2 regions of the Chimaeribacter sp. YP20170169 genome follow, and region 1 is predicted to be linked to the other one. Evidence: predicted binding sites of a transcription regulator. Region 1 holds the regulator's gene; the other holds the start of a gene.
The links. The regulator Fur, encoded in region 1, represses iron uptake genes when iron is present. The targets are predictions, from matches to a motif close to ATAATAATGAGAACNACTATCAA.
Positions count from the first base shown of each region.

Region 2: the regulator Fur is predicted to act here: its motif matches at 2,627-2,649, upstream of fhuF (siderophore-iron reductase FhuF).

Region 1 is NZ_CP176824.1:2,762,530-2,770,205, forward strand. It holds gene pgm (phosphoglucomutase (alpha-D-glucose-1,6-bisphosphate-dependent)) at 1-402, opposite strand, end outside; gene seqA (replication initiation negative regulator SeqA) at 427-1,026, opposite strand; gene ybfF (esterase) at 1,240-2,007, shown strand; gene ACK3SD_RS12560 (lipid-binding SYLF domain-containing protein) at 2,015-2,566, opposite strand; gene ybfE (LexA regulated protein) at 2,932-3,219, shown strand; gene fldA (flavodoxin FldA) at 3,537-4,064, shown strand; gene fur (ferric iron uptake transcriptional regulator) at 4,369-4,812, shown strand; gene ACK3SD_RS12580 (beta-N-acetylhexosaminidase) at 4,959-7,628, opposite strand.
Region 2 is NZ_CP176824.1:1,748,185-1,755,860, reverse strand. It holds gene ACK3SD_RS07810 (FecCD family ABC transporter permease) at 1-702, opposite strand, end outside; gene ACK3SD_RS07805 (heme/hemin ABC transporter substrate-binding protein) at 699-1,514, opposite strand; gene ACK3SD_RS07800 (hemin-degrading factor) at 1,511-2,542, opposite strand; gene fhuF (siderophore-iron reductase FhuF) at 2,898-3,659, shown strand; gene ACK3SD_RS07790 (hypothetical protein) at 3,765-4,115, shown strand; gene ACK3SD_RS07785 (GGDEF domain-containing protein) at 4,235-5,206, opposite strand; gene ACK3SD_RS07780 (NAD(P)-dependent alcohol dehydrogenase) at 5,398-6,450, opposite strand; partial or broken gene ACK3SD_RS07775 (FAD-dependent oxidoreductase) at 6,846-7,676, shown strand, end outside.

The DNA.
Region 1 (7,676 bases):
GCCGTTCTGGTTGTGCACCAAAATGGCATTGGAGATGGCGGGGGTCGGGGTGAAGCCATTGTCCTGCTGGACAATCACGTCAACGCCGTTGGCGGTGAGCACTTCCAGCACGGAGATGAAGGCCGGCTCCGAGAGCGCGTGCGTATCCTTACCCACGTAGCACGGCCCGGTAATGCCGTGCTGTTTGCGCACCTCGGCAATCGCCTGCGCGATGGCCAGAATGTGCGTTTCATTAAAGCTGTGACGGCCCGCGCTACCACGGTGGCCGGAGGTGCCGAACTTCACCGCGTGTGCGGCATTGCCCGGCTCCGGCTGCAATACGTAATATTGCGACGTCAACTGTGCCACATTAATCAAATCGCTCTGCTGAGCAGGTTGCCCTGCGCGTGGATGATTGGCCACCGGCACTTCTCCCTTTCGCGTAAATTAAATGGTGCCGCAAACTTTATCGGTCAGTTCCACCGGGAACTGCATGGCCTGCATGATGGTTTCAATCATGCTGCGTTTGCGACCGGTATTGGTATTGGTGATGACCCAGTACGGCGTGCCCGGCACTGGCTTGGGCTTGGTGTGGTTGCCGCTCTGGAGGAGGGTTTGCTCGTCGCCGGCAAAGTAGGTGCGCGTGCGGCCGTGCAACGTGTCTGTCGCCGCCGCGAACTCCTGCGGCGCCAGGCTATAGAGGGTTGACAGCACCAGCATAAAGCGATTGACGGCCTTATTCTGCTCGGCGTATTCGTCCGAAAGCAGCAGCTCACGCATCGCCCGCACCTTGTCACGCGGCTGCGCGGCCGGGGCTGGCGCGGTCACGGAGGGGGCGGCGGCCTGCGGCTGCACCGGGGCCGGCGCGGGGGCAGGCTGGGCCTGCGATTGGGCGGCCATGCTGGCTGTCGCGGCGCGCGCCGGTGCCTGCTGGCCCGGTGTGAATTTCAGCATACGGCGCAGGATATCGGACGCGCTTTCACCAATGTGCTGGGTGTGGCTCGCGATATAACGATAGAGCTCTTCGTCAACCTCAATAGTTTTCATCTTTATCCAGTACTGTTTTTCTACTTAATTCAATCGAAAAGAGTATACAAGCTAATCCGGTTTCGCGAACAGCTTCCTTCAGGTCGTACCTAAAATGCAGACTATTACCCAAATTTGCTACGTCGCCGGGCGCATTGCCGTCTCTCAATCATGGGGAAGATCGCTGTTTGCCATGATACCCTAAGCGGATTGTCTCTCAGTACGAACTTCGCTATGAAATTGAATTATCGCTTACAAACTGAACACTCGCCGGCGGGGGCGTTGCCGGTGGTGCTGATTCACGGCCTGTTCGGCAGCCTTGATAACCTTGGCATCCTGGCGCGCGGCCTGCGCGACCGCCACCCGATTGTGCAGGTCGACATGCGCAACCACGGCCTTTCGCCACGCGCGCCGGGTATGCGCTACCCGGAGATGGCCGCCGACCTGAAGCAGTTGCTTGAGGAGCTGGCTATCCCGCGCGCCATCGTGATTGGCCACTCAATGGGCGGCAAGGCGGCGATGGCGCTCACCGCCGTCGCCCCGGAGGTGGTGGACAAGCTGGTGGTGATTGACGTCGCGCCGGTGGACTACCAGACCCGCCGCCACGACGAGATCTTCGCCGCCATCCGCGCGGTGAGCGAGGCGGGCATCACCCAGCGCAGCGCCGCCGCCGCCCTGATGCGTGACCATCTCGCTGAGGAGGGGGTCATCCAGTTCCTGCTGAAGTCGTTCCATGAGGGCGAGTGGCGCTTCAATGTGCCAGTGCTATGGGAGCAGTATGCGCACATCACCGGCTGGGAGCCGATCCCCACCTGGCCGCACCCGACGCTGTTTATCCGCGGCGGCCTCTCCCCCTATATCAAGGAGAGCTACCGCGATGAGATCGCGCGCCAGTTCCCGCAGGCGCGCGCCCACGTGGTGGCTGGCACCGGCCACTGGGTCCATGCGGAAAAACCAGAGGCGGTGCTGCGCGCCATCGATCGCTTCCTGACAGAAGCCTGACCGGCCCTCAGTTCAGCGCGCTGTCTGGCCAGTATTTGTAGCCGTTGACCATCGCCTGCGCCACTAGCCCGTTGTCTGTCACCTGATAGAGGCTGACGCCGCTGGCGGCGCGCAACTCCTCCGGCAGGGCGTCATTGATCGCCTTGCCGGAGAGCGCCTTACCCTTGTCCTGATACTTGGCCGCCGCCTGCGCACTGGCCCCGACCATCACACCATTGTCGATAAAGCCATGCAGGCTCTCAGGGGTGTGGAACACCATCAGCGTCCGCGTCTGGTTGATGCCCAGCCCCAGCCCGGCACCGGCCTGCGCCATCTTCATATAGGTCTCACGCCCACTGCGGTTGTCATGCACCACGCCATAGCCCGACCCCAATCCCACCACCATGATTTTGCTGCTGTTGGCGGCAAATACCCCGTAGCCGCTGGCGTGGGCCAGCGCGTTGGTCGCCTCTGGGTAGCGGGCGCGCACCTCTTTCAGCGTGTCCTGCTTGAGCGTCTGGATGGCCTGACGTTGCTGGGCGGCGGTGTCGCCCTGCGCGCCACATCCCCCTACCAACATGGCAATCATCACGGGTAAAAATGGTTTAAAGTATTTTATATCAAACATTTATGCTTAATCCCTGAGCAGAAGGCGCGTATTCTGTCAGGTTTTTCCACCTCTGGCACCTGCCGCCCCGATTGATCGCACGGAGTGAGAAACGGGGTGAAACGCCAACAGATGAAGCCGAACAGGCAGTTAGGCATTGTTCAGGCCGCGCGTGCTGGGGTATTATGGCGCGCTATGTCTTGCCCCGTCAGCGTCGGTTACGCCGCGCGGCGGCGGTAAAGTGGGTTAAGGTTGATTGACCTCAACATGTATTCACCGAGCCATCCGGCTGTGCTCAGGCGCAGGCAGATGTTGACTCCTTAGTCGTACCTCTACCTATGGCAAAAGAACAAACGGATCGCACCACGCTGGATCTGTTCGCAGATGAACGCCGGCCGGGACGCCCAAAAACCAATCCACTCTCCCGTGATGAACAGCTCAGGATCAACAAACGTAACCAGTTGCGACGCGACAAGGTGCGGGGCTTGCGCCGGGTAGAGCTGAAGATCAACGCGGACGCCGTGGACGCGCTCAATAAGCTGGCGGAGCAGCAGAACATCAGCCGCAGCGAGCTGATTGAGCAGATGCTGCTGGCGCAACTGCGCAAGCAGCAAGACGACGCCTGACGGCCTGCCGGCGGTGACACCCTTCGCCGCCAGCATGGCCCTGCCTCCTCCCCCGCCCTCCCTAACGCTTGCCCGCGGATGTCTTTGATCGTAGGGCACCAATGCAGGAAAAAAGCGCCGCAAGCACACAAAGGCGATAACACCCGCGCCATTTGGCCGATAGAATATTTGACCATTCTGGCTGTTGGGAAGCCGGCTGGCTCCCTGGGCGCGGCGGCGTGATGATGTTCACCCCGCGGTGACTTTGCTATCATCAGCAGCATCCGCACCTGTCAATGGCAGGTAAATTAATTAAGAACAAGAGGTTAAAGAATTATATGGCCGTAGTGGGAATCTTCTTCGGATCTGACACCGGAAACACTGAGAACATCGCCAAAATGATCCAGAAGCAACTGGGTGCCGATGTGGCGGAAGTGCATGACATCGCCAAGAGCAGCAAAGAAGATCTGGAAAAGTTTGACATCCTGCTGCTGGGCATCCCGACCTGGTATTACGGCGAAGCGCAGTGTGACTGGGATGACTTCTTCCCGACGCTGGAAGAGATCGACTTCAACGGCAAGCTGGTGGCGCTGTTTGGCTGCGGCGACCAGGAAGATTACGCGGAGTACTTCTGTGACGCGATGGGCACCGTGCGTGACATCATCGAGCCGCGCGGCGCGACGCTGGTCGGCCACTGGCCGGTAGCTGGCTACCACTTTGAGGCCTCCAAGGGCCTGGCCGACGACAGCCACTTCATTGGTCTGGCCATTGACGAAGACCGCCAGCCGGAGCTGACCAACGAGCGCGTCGACGCTTGGGTGAAGCAGATCTCCGAAGAGCTGAGCCTGGCTGAGATCATCGGCTAAGCTCCCTCACGGCCCGGGGTGTCGATTTCTGACCGAACGGGCCGGATTTATCCCGCCAGACACCAAAAGATCGGCTACAAGTTTGTAACTTTATACAGTATCGGGGTACACTGGCGCCGGTGTATTTCCTATCCATCAACGCATTGCAACAGTGTATTAACAATGGCGCGAACGGCGTTAACAGGCGGCGTTTTCTTTTGAACCCGTGAGTTCTATAATGAGACGCAATTAAAACCGTTGCGCCGCCTGATGTCATAGGCTGTATGCCTCAACGTGAATAGCATAGTAACAGGACAGAATCCGCATGACTGACAATAACACCGCATTAAAGAAGGCCGGCCTGAAAGTCACGCTTCCCAGACTTAAGATCCTGGAAGTGCTGCAAGATCCGGAATGCCATCATGTCAGTGCGGAAGATCTTTATAAGAAGCTGATTGATATGGGCGAAGAGATTGGTCTGGCCACGGTTTACCGCGTGCTGAACCAATTCGACGACGCCGGCATCGTGACCCGTCACAACTTTGAAGGCGGCAAGTCCGTATTCGAGCTGACGCAGCAGCAGCACCACGATCACCTGATCTGCCTTGATTGCGGTAAAGTGATTGAATTCAGTGATGAATCTATTGAGATCCGCCAGCGTGAAATTGCCAAGAAACATGGCATCAAGCTGACCAACCATAGCCTCTACCTCTATGGTCATTGTGAAGCCGGTGATTGTCGCGAAAACGAAGGTTTGCACGACAAGTAACCAATCTGCGGGACGCAGGACGCCCCCCGCAGTATAAAGCTCCCGTCAGCACGGGAGCGGCAGGTAACTGCCAGTGAAAACCGCTTTGATGCGGTTTTTTTTCGCCTGTTGTCTGCCCGGCGCGCTGGCCGGGCGGGGCCATGTCGTCAGAGGGCGACCTCCTCACTACGGCTGACGCGCTTGCCATCTGGGCTGAGGGTGCGCACCCACGCCTTCTCCCCTACCGTGGGCTTGGCCTGCGGGTTATACGCCTGCCAGTTTTTGCCATCTACTGAATATTGGATAACCAGCCCCGGCAGCGCCACGTTTGCCTCCAGCACGCCGGCATTGATGCGCGCCCCCGGCACGGGCAGCCGGTAGGCGACACCCTGCCGATCCAGCTTCGCGATCTCACGCTGCCCCATCAGATTGGCGAAGCGCTGCCAGTCGGTGGCCAGTTGATCACGGTTGACCCAGTGGGTCTTGCCGCCCTGGAACTCCCGGCCAGGCTGGTACGGCAGCTCCCAGTCGGCGCGGTGCCAGGCGCGCTCCGCCAGCACCATCAGGCGCGGGTAGATGCGGTACTCCAGGTCACTGTCGGTGCGGATGGTTTCGCTCCACACCTGCCCGGACATGCCGTGCGCGCCCGGCCACGGGGCATCGCTGCGGGCGGTGAAGGCGTTGCCGTCGCGGTCAACGGAGGTCTCGGCGTTCTGCGGCAGGTTGTCCGGCGCGAAGCTGAAGATCTTGGCTTCATCGCTGGCGCGCGTGGCCCAGTAGTAGCCCGGCTCACGGGCGCTGACCTCGTAGGGTTTGTCAAAGTAGAGGTAGTCAGGGTTGGAGAGGGTAATCTCATAACCCTTGGCCGCCCACTCGCCGGCAGTCTGCGCCCCGCCCCAGTAGAGCGTATCCCAGAAGTTTACCCCTACACGCGGGGTGGCGAAGGCGCGGGCATCTTTCGCATCCTTCAGGCCATCCTGCCAGGCCTGCATCCGGTCGATGCCATGCGCCTTGACCAGCTTGCTGACCTGGATGGCAAAGTAGCTGGAGAGGTGGTCAAAGGCCGTGGCCCCGCCCGATTTGACCAGCGTCTGGCACACTTGCGATTTCGACCACGGCAGATCCTCTTTGCTCAGGTCGATGGCCCCTTTCGTCGGGTCTGCTGGCGCTTTCAGATCTTGGTAGCCCGGCCCAAGGCGGATATTTTTCGCCTCATCACCGCCAAAGTGCCAGGTGGTGAGCGGCTGCCCCGCCTCCCGGTGCATGGCGGCAATCTCGCCAATCACCTTGTCAACAAAGCGCAGCGACGACGGCATACAGGGGTTGAGGTAGCTGCGGCGATCGTAGTACTGCACCGAGGTGGTGTTGGAGGTGTCGGTCGGGTCGAGCAGCCGGTAGGCCTCCGCCTCTTCCAGTTTGCCAGCCTGTTGCAGCCGCTGATAGCGTGCCTCCATTGAAACTACCGCCGCTCTGGCGTGGGCTGGCATGTCTATCTCTGGGATCACCTGAATTTGCCGCGCCTGCGCGTACTTCACAATCTCAATGTAATCCGCCCGGCTGAAGTAGCCGCTGCCGTTATTGTTGCTAAAGGGGCCAGACCCCAGTTGTGGTAGCAGGCAGCGCGTCTCCTTCAGGTCGTGGCAGCGCTTGCTACCGATCTCCGTCAGCTCCGGCAGGCCGGGGATCTCAATGCGCCAGCCCTCATCATCACTCAAATGGAACTGGAAGGTATTGAGCTTATAGGCCGCCATCTCATCCAGTAGCCGCAACACTGCCGCCTTGCTGTGGAAGTTGCGGCCCACGTCCATGTGCATCCCTCGGTAAGGGAAGCGCGGCGCATCCTCAGCCGTCAGCTGGGCAATGCGCTTCTCGCCATTGACCGGCACCAAAGAGAGCAGCGACTGCACGCCGTAGAAGACGCCACTGTGGTCGAAGCCCACCACCTCCGCGCCGCGCTCGCCAATCACCAACCGATAGGCCCCATCGACCGCCTGCTTGCCGCTGAAGGCGTTACGGTCAATGCGGGTGGTAAGCGGGTAGCCGCCGGGCTGCTCCGTCAGGCCCAGCAGTGCCATGCGCGCCCGTACCGCCTGCTGTGACGGCATCGGCAGCGCTGACAAATCAGCCGCCAATCCTTTGTCCAGCACCACGTCGCCAGCGCTCACCTTCACCTGCAACGGCGTTGGCATGATCTGCCCACGCAGCGAGGCGGCAGGCACCTGCGCGACATCGCGGTTTTTCACAAAACGGGTGGCCGGGGTCATCGCAATGTTGTTATCTTCCGGGGCGCGCTTCAGGTTCGCTGGCGTGATCTCGCCGACAAATTGGGAGACATCCTCGGTATCGGTGTTGCGGATGATTTTCGGTTCCGCGCCCTCAGCGGTGACGTACCAGCGCGGCATAATATCGCTGTTAGCGACCTGCCAGTACTCCACCACCATCGGGATGTCGGTGCGGCCCTTGGCCGGGAAGCCCTTGAAGGCGGCGGTCGGCGTCAGGCGGTGCAGGTCACCGGTCAGGCGGGTGACGGTAAATTGCGGATCGGTAACCTGTAGCACCTGCCGCACACTGTGGAAGTAGATCGCCCAGTCGCGGTCATTGACCGCGCCGCCGGGGTTGCTTAGCGTCAGGGTGACGGTGTTGCAGGCGGCCCAGTCAGCCCCCAGCGAGCGGCAGTCGGTGCCGTGCTGGCCAGCTTGGTTGTCATTGATCTGGTAGTGCAACGTGAAGGCGCTGATGCGATCGACCGTCTGCTGGCCCGCTTGGGCGGGGGTAGTCAGCATCAGGGCAAACAGCGCGGCGGAGAGCGCAGTGGGTGTAAATTTCATGGTGTTCAACCTCTGTCTGGGGCGGTGGGCCCGCCAGCAGCGGCACCCTGCCGCGTG
Region 2 (7,676 bases), 1.0 Mb from region 1:
CTGCCGCACTGGCACGCCGAGGTAGTGCGCCTCCTCATCGCCCAATTGCAGCAGGTTGAGCCGCCGGGCGTAAAACTGGATGCCACAGGCCGCCGGAATCACTAGCGTCGCCACCGCCAGCAGTAGCGGCCACTGCGCCTGCCCCAGACTGCCCATCCCCCAGAGCGACAGCTGGCGCAACTGCTGGTCACTGCTCAGCCAAGAAAGCAGCCCGGTGAGCGCCCCCGCCAGCACATTAATGGCAATCCCTACCAGCAGCAGCCGCGCGACCGGCTGCCGCCCGCCCTGACAGAGCAAAAAGATGATCAGCGTCACCAGCAGGCTGCCAGCGAAGGCCGCCAGCGCCGGGGCGTAGAGCGCCGCCATGCCGCTAAGCGGCAACGGCAGCAGGATGCTGAGCGCCACCGCCAGCGCCGCGCCGCTGCTCACCCCCAACAAACCGGGGTCAGCCAGTGCGTTGCGGAACAGTCCCTGCATCACCGCGCCGGAGAGCGCCAGCGCCAGCCCGACCAGCACTGCCAGCAGCACGCGCGGCAGGCGGATCTCAAACCAGATGCGCCACAGCCCCGGCGACTGCTGGCGTTGCCAGGGCAGTGACAGCGGCAGGCGCAGCGTGCCGTAGTGCGCGGCCAACAGTGTCAGCCCGGCGAGCAGCGCCAGTAGCAGCCAGAGCCTGTGCGCCGGAAAGGCGGCGCGACTCACCGCAGTGCCTCGGCCACCGCGCGCAGCTGGCGCACGGCCGCCGGCGTCTGCGGGCCGAAGCCGAGCAGCGCCATGTCATCCTGCACCAGCAGACGCTTCGCCTGCCCCGCCGGGGTCATCGACAGCCCCGGCAGTGCCCAGATCTGCGCCTGCCCGCCGAGGGTGCGCACGCCATCGGTGGTCACCAGCACCAAGTCCGGCGCGGCGGCGATCACGCCCTCCGCCGACAGTGGCTTGTAGCCCTCGATGCCCTGCATCGCATTGCGCAGCCCGGCGGCCTGCAACACCTGGTCGGCGGCGGTGTGCTCACCGGCCACCAGCGTGCTCATGCCGCCGTGGCTCATGATGAACAGCACCCGCACTGGCAGGGCGCGGTAGTGCATCTGCGCCAGCTGCCCGCGCAACTGGTCGCTGAGCACCTGCCCTTGCGCCTCACGGTGCAACGCCTGCGCCACCGCCTCCACCTTATCGGGGATCGCCGCCAGGCTCTCCGCCTCCGGCACCGTCACCACCGTCACGCCGCTGCGCTTGAGTTGCTCAAACACCAGCGCCGGTGAGGCCGCCGCACTCGCCAGCACCAGCGAGGGCTGCATCGCCAAAATGCCCTCGGCATTCAGCCGGCGCATGTAGCCGATGTCCGGCAGCGCGGTGGCCGCCGGCGGCTGGGTGCTGGTGCTGTCACGCGCCACCAGATCCGGTGCCGCACCCAGCGCATAGGCGATCTCCGTGACGTCGCCACCTACCGTCACCACCCGCGGCGCGGCAGATACGCCGCTGGCCAGCAGCAGCGCGCACCACAGCAGCCGCCTCATGCCACTGCCCCGGCCGGTTTCACCAGCTGTGCCAGCTGCTCGCGCCAGACAGCCTGCTCCGGCTCACCCTCATGGCGCTGACCATACAGCTGGGCGATCTGGGTGCCGTCGGCCGCGAACAGCTCAAGGCTAGTGACCATGCCATCCGCCGTCGGCTTGCGCGTGATCCAACTCTCGGCAATCTGCTGGTCTTGTAAATGGAGGGTGAAGTGCGGGTTGAAGACGTTCAGCCAGCCATGCATCGGGGTCACCTCGTGGATCGCGCCGGTGAAGATCTGCACCACGCCGCGGTTGCCGACGAAGATCATGATCTCATTGCCACGCTGCTGCGCCGCCGCCAGCAACTGCGCCAACGCGCGGTTATCCACCTGCTGGGCGAGATCCGCGGGCACCGCGCGGAACGCCTGCTGGCGGGTCAACTGGTACTTTTTCAGTAGCACAAAGAATTGGTGGACGTTGGTCATGCCGCGCCAGCCAGCCTCAAAGCCGGTGAGATCCGCTTCGCCGCTGGCCGTCGGCACTGTTGCGTCCAGCGCCAGCGGCGGGTTGTCCGGGGAGGTAAACTGCGCCACCAGCGCCTGCCAGGCGGCAAGGTCGGTATGGGGCGTGGCGTAGATTTTCAGTACCGCATCACCGTGCGTGTCAAAAATTTGCAGGCTGCGGCGCACGCCCTGCGGGTGCGCCTCCTCCAGCGCAAAGGCGCTCTGCCACTGGCCGGTGAACAGACGCAAATCCAGCGCGCGCGGATTGAGCACCAGCCCGCCGTGCGGCGTCAGCGTCAGGTTGCGGTAGTGGCCGATCTGCTCATGCACCGCGTAGGCGTTGCGGGCGAGGGTTTTGGTCTCACCGACCGTCTCCAGCGCCGCCAGCAGCGCCGGGGGAGCCAACGCCAGCCGCACGGCGTCATGGCCGACGCGCGCCGCCGTCAGTTCGGCCTCGCTCACGCCCATCTGGTGGGCCAGATCCCGCGCATAGAGGCGCGGCTGGGCATGTTTCAGGGTCAGGAATTGCGTGTAATAGTCAGCCACGTGAGCCTCCGGCCAAAAGGGTACGCCCCGCCGCCACGGCAGGGGCAAGAATTTTTCGGCATTATAGACCACAACTTAAGTTGAATGTAAATGATATTTATTATCATTAAGGTTTGGCAGGGTATCCCAATCCCCTGTTTTAGTGGGTTTATTTCAACTGGTTCTAAACAAGGTCGCGGGCGAGGGCCAGCTTACGGCGGCAGGCAAGCACGGAGGAAGGGAGCGCACGTTCAGATAATAATACAAATAGAAATCATTATTATTTTCCATCAGACTTTATTACACTGCCTGCACAACGCCGCACCCTATGGTGCGGGAGAGGCTGAACAACTGATTTGTGGTGCCGCGCGTGACAATGCAGACAATCCTGGACTCCTTTGCTGATGGCCCGCTTGACTGGGTCAGGCCCATGTTCATCCCCTACGCCGGGCAAGCCGGGGCGGTGTCGGCCACGCAACTGCTGACGCCAGAGGGCGCGCAGGCCGTGATGGCCAGCTACCTGGCGGCCCATCCGGCCAGCGAGCAGCGCGCGCGCGTCTCCATGTGGTCACAGTGGTACTTCGCCCGTTTGCTGCCGGTCTGGGTGATCATCAACCTCGCCCGCGACTGGCAACTGCCGATTGAAGCCAGCCACATTTGGTTTGAGCTGAATGAGCAGGGGCTGCCGCTGCAATTCATGCTGGCCGGCGATGGCGAGCCGGTGGCGGAGCGCGAGCCGCTGTCCCGCTTTGATGGCATGGTGCAGCACATCGCGCCGCTCTGCCGCATCATGGCGGAGATGGCAGGCCTGAAACCGGGCATCTTCTGGAACAACGCCGCGGTGCGCATCCACTGGGGCATTGAGCAGGCGCAGCTGGTCAACGCCGATGTGCACGCCGGTGAGGCGTTGCTCGCGGCCCGTGAGTTGTGTGACGGCAGTAAAAACCCGCTGTGTGACCCAATGCGCCATGAGATCCCCACCGATGCCACCAGCCCGCGCTACCGCCGCCAGTGCTGCCTGCGCTACGAGCTGTGCGACCATGAGATGTGCCCCTCCTGCCCGCTGTTGCAGGCGGAGAAGCGCCGCCGGCCGGGCGCAAAAAGCGTTATCCTTCAGGCCGCTGCGAAAGCGCACTAAGTTATATAGAAAAATGATTTGATCTCGTGTGGTTATAACGATAAATATTGGGTGGTGCCCGCCGGAACCTGACCGCGGGATGACCCTGACCACGAGGTAACGATCATGAATACGAGCACCCCTGCCCGCGTCTCTGCGTCGTTGAAAGAGGCTGCTGGCCTGCTTAGCGCCAGCCTGCGTTCCATGCTGCTCTCCCCGGTCTCCCAAACCTGGGGCACACTGACTGGCCGTCAGACCCCGTTGGCCGCCCGCATTGTCCGGCGCTATGCCCTGCCCTCCACTCGCACCTTTAGCGTCGCGGAGGGGTTCTTCGGCTTTATCCCGATTGAGTCCTTTGAGAGTGAGCGCTATATCCTGGAGGTCACGCACGATACGCAGACCTATCAGGTGGAGGTGCCGCACCAACTGTTCCTGAGCAGCCGCATCGGGGACATTGTTGAGGTGCATACCCACTGACAGGTCAGCCGCATAAAAAAGCCCCATCAGGAAACTGATGGGGCTGTTGTCATCTATTTGCCGACTCGTTCACATGATCATTTGCTTAACCGAACGGTGTTAGCCTAAAGGCAAATTTTTTATCGTTGGGAGGGCCGTTGGCCGCGTTTTTGCGCATACATCAGCGCATCGGCCTCCGCCAGCAGGCGGCCTATCTCCACCGGATCGCGCCCGTTGTAATCAATCTGCCCGACGCTGTAGCGCAGCGGGTAACCACGGCCATCGCGCTGGTTGTACTCGCCCACCTTCCCCTCCAGCCGCGCCAGCGCGTGCTGCGTCTCCTCGGCGCGAGCATTGGTCAGCAGCACCGCGAACTCATCACCGCCCAGCCTGCCCACCACGTCGCTATTGCGCAGGCTGCACTGGATCAGGCAGGCGAAGTCGCGCAGCGCACGGTCGCCCTCCGCATGGCCGAGGTTGTCATTGATCGCCTTGAACTCATTCAGGTCAAAGAACAGCAGCGACGCTGGCAACCCAAGGCGCTGGCACACCCCCAACGCGTGCTGGCCCAATGTCTCAAAGCCGCGCCGGTTGGAGATCTGGGTCAGCGCGTCCATGGTCGCCAGCTGCATGGCGCTGATCTCCTGCTCTGCCATGCAGGCCAGATCCGTCAGCAGTTGCCGATCCTCCTCCGTCAGGTGGCGCGGCACGGTGTCAATCAGGCAGAGGGTGCCGAGCTTGACGCCATCCGTCACCACCAGCGGGCAGCCAGCGTAGAAGCGGATGTTCGGCTCGCCGGTGACCAGCGGGTTGTCGTGGAAGCGGACATCCTCCTGCGCGTCCGGCACCTCCATGATCTCATTGCCAAGGATGGCGTGGCCGCAGAACGAGATGTCGCGCGGCGTCTCATGCACCTCCAGCCCCTGGCAGGATTTGAACCACTGGCGGTTCATGTCCACCAGCGACACCAGCGCAATCGGCACGTTGAACAGCCGCCGGGCCAGACGCGTCAGGCGGTCAAAGCGCTCTTCGGGCAGGGTATCAAGGATATTGTAAGCACGGAGGGTGGCGAGACGGTGTAGCTCATCAGACGGTTTGTCAGGTAATTGCATAGACACTCTCATTCCTGGTGGTGCCAAGGCGGCGAAAAAATAGCGGAAAAACCTGTTATATCAGAAAGGCTAACGCATCATGGCGCGAAAAGAAAGCAGGGTAGAAGGCGCGAGGGCTGGTTGGGCCGTCCCCGCCTGTCCGCCTCCGGCATTGCACCGGCGGCGGAAGGGCTACGACGGAGTGGGCGGGATTACGCCCGGAGGGAATTCATATCAATCACAAAGCGGTATTTCACCTCACCACGGCTCATGCGGGTGAAGGCCTGCTCAATATTGTTGATGCTAATCACTTCGACATCAGCCGTGATGCCATGTTCCCCACAAAAATCGAGCATCTCCTGGGTTTCACGGATGCTGCCGATGGAGGTGCCAGCAATGCTAAGGCGCTTGAACACCATCGGGGTGATCTCTGGCGCGGCGTGCGGGCTGTCCGGAATGCCGACCAGGATCAGGCTGCCGTTGCTTTTCAGCGTCGCCAGATAGGGGTTGAGGTCATGGGGCGCTGCCACGCAGTTGAGGATCAGGTCGAGGCTGTTCGCCACCGCCGCCATCTGTTCGGCGTCACGGGAGATGACCACCTGTTTCGCGCCGAGGCGCAGGGCATCCTCACCCTTGTGGGGAGAGGTGGTGAACAGCACTACCTCTGCGCCCATCGCGGTCGCCAGCTTGACCGCCATGTGGCCGAGGCCACCAAGGCCGACCACGCCAACGCGCTGGCCGGGTTGCACGTTCCAGTGCTTCAGCGGTGACCAGGTGGTGACGCCAGCGCAGAGCAGCGGCGCGACAGCGGCCGCGTCAAGGTGCTCCGGTACGCTAACCACAAAACTCTGGCTCACCACGATATCATTGGCGTAGCCGCCAAAGGTGGTGCCGCCAAGGATCTTCTCCTCGCCGTTATAGGTGGCGGTGAAGCCCGCGTCGCAATACTGCTCCTCGCCCTCGCGGCACTGCCCACACTGGCCGCAGGAGTCCACCATCACGCCGACACCAACGCGCTGGCCGACCTGGAAACGGCTAACGTTCGCGCCCGCATGGGTGACACGGCCCACAATCTCATGGCCCGGCACCAGCGGGTAGCGGCTCATGTTCCACTCATTGCGCGCCATGTGCAGATCGGAGTGACACACGCCACAAAACTCGATCTCAATGCGCACATCGTCTGCGCCTACCGGGCGACGGTCAAAATGAAAAGGCGCCAGCGGCGCGTCAGCCGACTGGGCGGCATAGCCATAAGATGTTTTCATCGGAATCCCCTTTTTGAAGGGGGCGAACCCTAAACCCTCATGCCGGGTACATCAAGTTTTCACCCGGCAGAAATGTAGCAAAATGTGGCAAAGTTCAGACATCCAGACTGCCGCCCCGACAGAAGACCGATTTTCCCACAGCCACCGGCTCACCCGCGCTGCGCGTAAACCTCCACCCGGCGCCGGGCGGATGAAGAAAGCGCCATCACCGTTACATTGCGTTACAACCCTGCCTTTAAAATCATCAACCCCGTGCTGTTTTTGCCTTGTTTTTCAACGGGCAGAACGAGAGGAGAGGAATTGCTGGCTGATACGTCGCCAATGGCAGCGAGAGGTTGACGGCGTGGGCGTGCCAATGATAATCGTTATCAATACCCTCGAATAAGGCGCATCAGATGAGAGAGAAAGAGCTTCCGCCCCGCCAGACCCAATGTTGCATCGCTGGCGGTGGCCCGGCGGGTATGATGCTGGGCCTGCTATTGGCCCGGCAGGGCATAGAGGTGGTGGTGCTGGAGAAACATGCGGATTTCCTGCGCGACTTTCGCGGCGACACCCTGCACCCCTCCACGCTGGAGGTGATCCACCGCCTCGGCTGGCTGGAGGCGTTTTTGCAACTGCCGCACCAGCGGATGACCCAGTTGCAGGCGGAGATGGGCGGCCAGCCGATGACCATCGCCGATTTCACCCGGCTGCCGACGCACTGTAAATTCATGGCCTTTATGCCGCAGTGGGACTTCCTTAATTTCCTCCGCGCGCGTGCCGAGGCCCTGCCCCACTTTACTTTGCTGATGGAGGCGGAGGTGACCGGCCTGCTGCGCGACGGCGAGCGGGTGAGCGGCGTGGAGGTAGAGACGCCACAGGGCGCGCTGCGTATCCACAGTGACCTGTTGGTGGGCTGCGATGGCCGCCACTCGCGCATCCGGCAGGCTGCCGGGCTGACCAGCGAAAGCTTTGGCACGCCGCGTGACGTGCTGTGGCTGAAGGTGCCGAAGCAGCCAGACGATCCGGCCTGGGCCACTGGTCACCGGGGCGCGCGCAAGAACTTCATCATGATTGACCGCGGTAACTACTGGCAGTGCGGCTACTCGATTGATAAGGGCGCGCTGCCAGTGCTGAAACAGGCGGGGCTGCCAGCCTTTCTGGCACAGGTCAGCGAATCCGCACCCTTTGACGCCGCACGGCTGGCGACGGCGATCCCGGAGTGGGATCAGGTGAAGCTGCTGGTG